Regions from separate parts of the Megamonas sp. Calf98-2 genome, predicted to be linked through region 2. Evidence: riboswitches for the same ligand, from Rfam matches in the RefSeq annotation. Region 2 holds a riboswitch; the other holds the start of a gene.
The links. A riboswitch is a leader RNA that binds a small molecule or an ion and turns the genes downstream of it on or off. The one in region 2 is predicted to bind thiamine pyrophosphate.
Positions count from the first base shown of each region.

Region 1: linked by a shared signal. The riboswitch ahead of thiS (sulfur carrier protein ThiS) and the one ahead of thiC (phosphomethylpyrimidine synthase ThiC) in region 2 are both predicted to bind thiamine pyrophosphate.

Region 1 is NZ_FOCY01000032.1:7,996-10,205, reverse strand. Features, by position in the region: gene BMX03_RS09260 (DMT family transporter) at 1-634, shown strand, start outside; TPP riboswitch at 677-780, shown strand; gene thiS (sulfur carrier protein ThiS) at 977-1,174, shown strand; gene thiF (sulfur carrier protein ThiS adenylyltransferase ThiF) at 1,177-1,815, shown strand; gene BMX03_RS09245 (thiazole synthase) at 1,831-2,210, shown strand, end outside.
Region 2 is NZ_FOCY01000015.1:37,392-39,601, reverse strand. Features, by position in the region: gene thiC (phosphomethylpyrimidine synthase ThiC) at 1-835, opposite strand, end outside; TPP riboswitch at 916-1,015, opposite strand; tRNA gene BMX03_RS05955 (tRNA-Arg) at 1,126-1,202, opposite strand; gene BMX03_RS05950 (hypothetical protein) at 1,275-2,210, opposite strand, start outside.

The DNA of each region.
Region 1 (2,210 bases), on a different contig from region 2:
CTGGATTTTTTTATTTCAAGCATATAATTATACAACGATAGCTACAGCGACACTTACATATTATTTAGCACCTACTTTTGTAGTATTGTTATCTCCATTTATACTGAAAGAAAGTTTATCTTTATTTAAAATCATCTGTGTAATTTTATCTTTATTAGGTATGGCATTAGTCGCTGGTATATTCAATGATAATCAATCTGGTGTGAATGATTTTATCGGTGTATTGTATGGAATATCTGCTGCATTATTTTATGCGATTGTAGTCTTAGCAAATAAATTTTTCAAAGATATTTCTGCCATTGATAGCAGTATTGCTCAATTATTATTAGCTTCAATAATTTTATTGCCTTATGTAATCTATCAGGGAAATTCATGGAGCATGAGTGGTTTTTCATTATTATCTTTGGCTATATTAGGTATTATACATACAGGTATAGCATATTTATTATATTTTTCTTCACTACAAGAATTACCAGCACAAAAAGTTGCTATTTTTAGTTATTTAGACCCAGTAACTGCGATTATTTTATCCACAGTTCTTTTAGTTGAGCCTATGAGTATTTCTCAATGGATTGGGGCGATTTTGATATTAGGTTCTTTACTTGTCAGTGAGTTGTTCAAGAAAAATAATTAAACTTATTGACAAATGATAATTTATAAATTATATTGTATATATAAATTAATAACAGGGAGCTAGTAAACTGGCTGAGAGGAAGTTGTGAACTTCGACCTATAACCTGATTTGGATAATGCCAACGTAGGATAATAATTATGATGTATTTGCAATTAGAAGAGATGGCATTTTGTCATCTCTTTTTTATTTTAGCACATCTATATATTAATTTTTAAAATCACATAGAGTTGACCATGTGATTGAACAGGAGTTCATGAAGGGGTGCACCACCGCGGGTGTATCTTTTTGTGGACTCCTTTTTTAATAAAATTTTTAAAAGATAAAAAATAAGGAGGTCTTATTTTGATAATAGTTAATGGACAAAATCAAGAAATATCTTTGCCTATGGATTTAGTTACTTATTTGCAAGAAAATAATTATCCTTTAGATAAGATAGCTATAGAGTTAAATGGTCAAATAATCCCTAAAGCAAAATATGCGCAAACTATTTTAAATCCTAATGATAAATTAGAAATCGTAACTTTTGTTGGTGGTGGCTGATAATGGCAGATATTTTGGCAAAAGAATTAATTTATCAAACTTTAAATGACCGCCATGGCATAGTCAATCAAGAAAAATTGAACAACGCTAAAGTGGCTATAGCCGGTCTTGGTGGTTTAGGCTCTAATATCGCTGTGGCACTAGCTAGAATAGGTGTAAGTCATTTACATTTAATTGATTTTGACAAAGTAGATATCAGCAATCTCAATAGACAACATTATTTCATCTCACATCTAAATAAATATAAAACACAAGCTTTAGCCGAGCAGTTACAAATGATAAATCCTTATTTAAATATCGTTACTGATTGTATAAAGGTAACAGAAGATAATATTTTTTCATTATTTAAAGATGAAGATATCATCTGTGAAGCTTTTGACGTTCCTGAAAATAAGGCGATGTTAGTAAATAAGGTATTAGAACTTTTCCCTGAAAAATATATTATCTCAGGAAGTGGTATGGCGGGTTTTGGTCATAGCAACGAAATTCATACTCGTAAGGTGATGGGCAAATTTTATATCTGTGGTGATGAAAAAACTGCATTATCCAATGAAAATAGTTTAATGGCTCCTAGAGTAGCTATTTGTGCTGGTCATCAAGCAAATTTAATCACTCAATTGATTTTAGAAAATAATTTATAAAGAAGGTATCATATTATGTGGCAATTAGGAAAACATCAATTCAATTCAAGATTTATTTTAGGTTCTGGTAAATATTCTTTAGAATTAATCCAAGCAGCAATTAATGAAGCAAAAGCTGAAATTGTAACTTTAGCACTTCGCCGTGTAAATAATGGCGGTATGGCTAATATTTTAGATTACATTCCTAAAGATATAGCATTACTTCCTAATACTTCTGGAGCTAGAAATGCTGATGAAGCAATTCGCATAGCTCGTTTATCTAAAGAACTTTGTGGCAGTGACTTAGTAAAAATTGAAATTATGCGTGATAGTAAATATCTTTTACCTGATAATTATGAAACTATCAAAGCTACTGAAGTTTTAGCTAAAGAAGGCTTTACTGTTATGCCTTATAT
Region 2 (2,210 bases):
TAGCTATTTGGTCAAATGGTACATGACCTGGACCTTCGACCATGACTTGTACACCTCTATCCCAAGCGCGTTTTACAAGTCCACCTAAATTTAAAAGTTCTTGAATTTGAGCGTGGTCAGTAGCATCAGCAAGACAGCCAGGACGAAGACCATCGCCAAGACTCATAGTAACATCATATTTTGCACAGATATCTAAGATATCATCATAGCGTTCATAAAGTGGATTATTTTTTTCATTGTAGAGCATCCAGCCAGTGATGAATGAACCACCGCGACTAACTACGTCCATATAACGACCTTCTGCTTTCATGCGATTGATTACATCCATAGTTACACCACAGTGAATAGTCATGAAATCGGCGCCATCTTTAGCTTGTTTTTCAATGGCATGAAGTAAATCTTCTTCCGTCATTTTCACGACAGCACCATGAGCTTTGATGGCATCAACTGTTGCCTGATAAATTGGCACAGTTCCTACCATTACAGTGGAATGTTTTAAAATAGCTTGACGAGAAGCATCAATATTATTTCCTGTGCTTAAATCCATTACAGAATGAGCACCAGATGTGATAGCGACATTTAATTTTTTGATTTCAGGAGCTGGGTCAGGAAAAGCACTAGATGTGCCGATATTAGCATTTACTTTAGTACAAAGTCCTTTGCCTACACCATAAGGGTGTAAATTTTGATGATTGATATTAGCACAAATAGCGATAGTACCATTGGCAACGCGTTCACGAAGAGTTTCAATATTCATTTTTTCTTCTTGAGCTACGATTTTCATTTCATCAGTGATTTTACCAGCTCTAGCTGATTGCATTTGTGTCATTGTCATAATTTTGCCTCCATAATATAAGTGATAAATGGCAAAAAAATAAGCAGATATGCAAAGAAAGTTGCAAATCTGCCTTGATAATCATTTATTTGCCACTTCCCTACGTTGGTCTTAACCAAATCAGGTTCTAAGGGTCGGAATATTTCCTCTCAGCTTTTACAAGCACCCCTAGTGGATTTTTAATTTTCTTATATTATAGTTTATTCTTCGAGAAAAAACAAGATTTTAAAAATGAAAATAAAAAAAAGGATATCATTTGATATCCTTTTATTGTTTAATTATTAAATTAATGGTGCGACTGGCGTGAGTCGAACACGCGACCCTTCGCTTAGGAGGCGAATGCTCTATCCGTCTGAGCTACAGCCGCAATTTCAATCTAAATTAGTTAGATGAATTTAATAAGCTAAATTTTAGCATAACTAAAACTAAGTCGCAAATTTTAATTTATAGGAGCTCCAATAGGACCTACAGAGCCAATAGGATTTGTAACACCACTAGCAGCTGGTGATGTTGTAGTAGAGTTTACAGGTGTAGTAGGTGTTGGAGTTGTAGTAGTTGCTGTTGTGTTTGTTGGAACAGTAGCTGTTTTATTGATTTGATAACGTGTTGCCCATTCAGGATATTTATTAGCATAATATCTTATTTTCTTGAATTCTACATCTTCTGTGCTTTCAGGAATGATAGAATGCATATTTTTGTCGAGATTAGGTGTTTTATCAATCCAATTTGTATCAGGGGACCAGAAATTATATTTTAATGTTCTAGCTGTTAAATTTTGTACATTATATTCTTTTTTCATGAATTGGATAGAGGAAACATTACCAGCAGAGTCTTTGTTTTCTTGCCAAATCCAAACAATGATATTGTTATCTATTTGACGAAGTGTTGCTGTATCAGCACTGCTTTCTCCAGATTCATTGCTCCATAAGCCAAGCCAACGAGCATTAGAAATAAGACGACCGCCTTCACCTTTATTAAATACACGGTCTACAATCATAGCATAGAATTTTTCATCAAAAGATTGAGAGTTGATATCTTTATTTACAGGATTATCATATTTAAGTGTATAAAGAGCCTTGCCATCTTTATCATAGAAGATTTCTTCCATATAGCGTAAGGTTCTTTCTTGAGGATTGATTTGAACGCGAGCTAAGCTATAGACTAATTGATTAGGGTCATTGATAGGAAGTTTCATATTAGCTATAGTTTCAGCTGCTCCACCTGGAGCGTAACCTGTTTTTATCCAGTCTGCAATACAAGTAGGAATGTTATTTTGACTAGAAACAGTAGTAATTCTTGTCATAGAAAAATATTTACTATATTTATCATCTGAGCTAATCCAATACCATTCAGAATCAGCCGCAAAACTAATTTG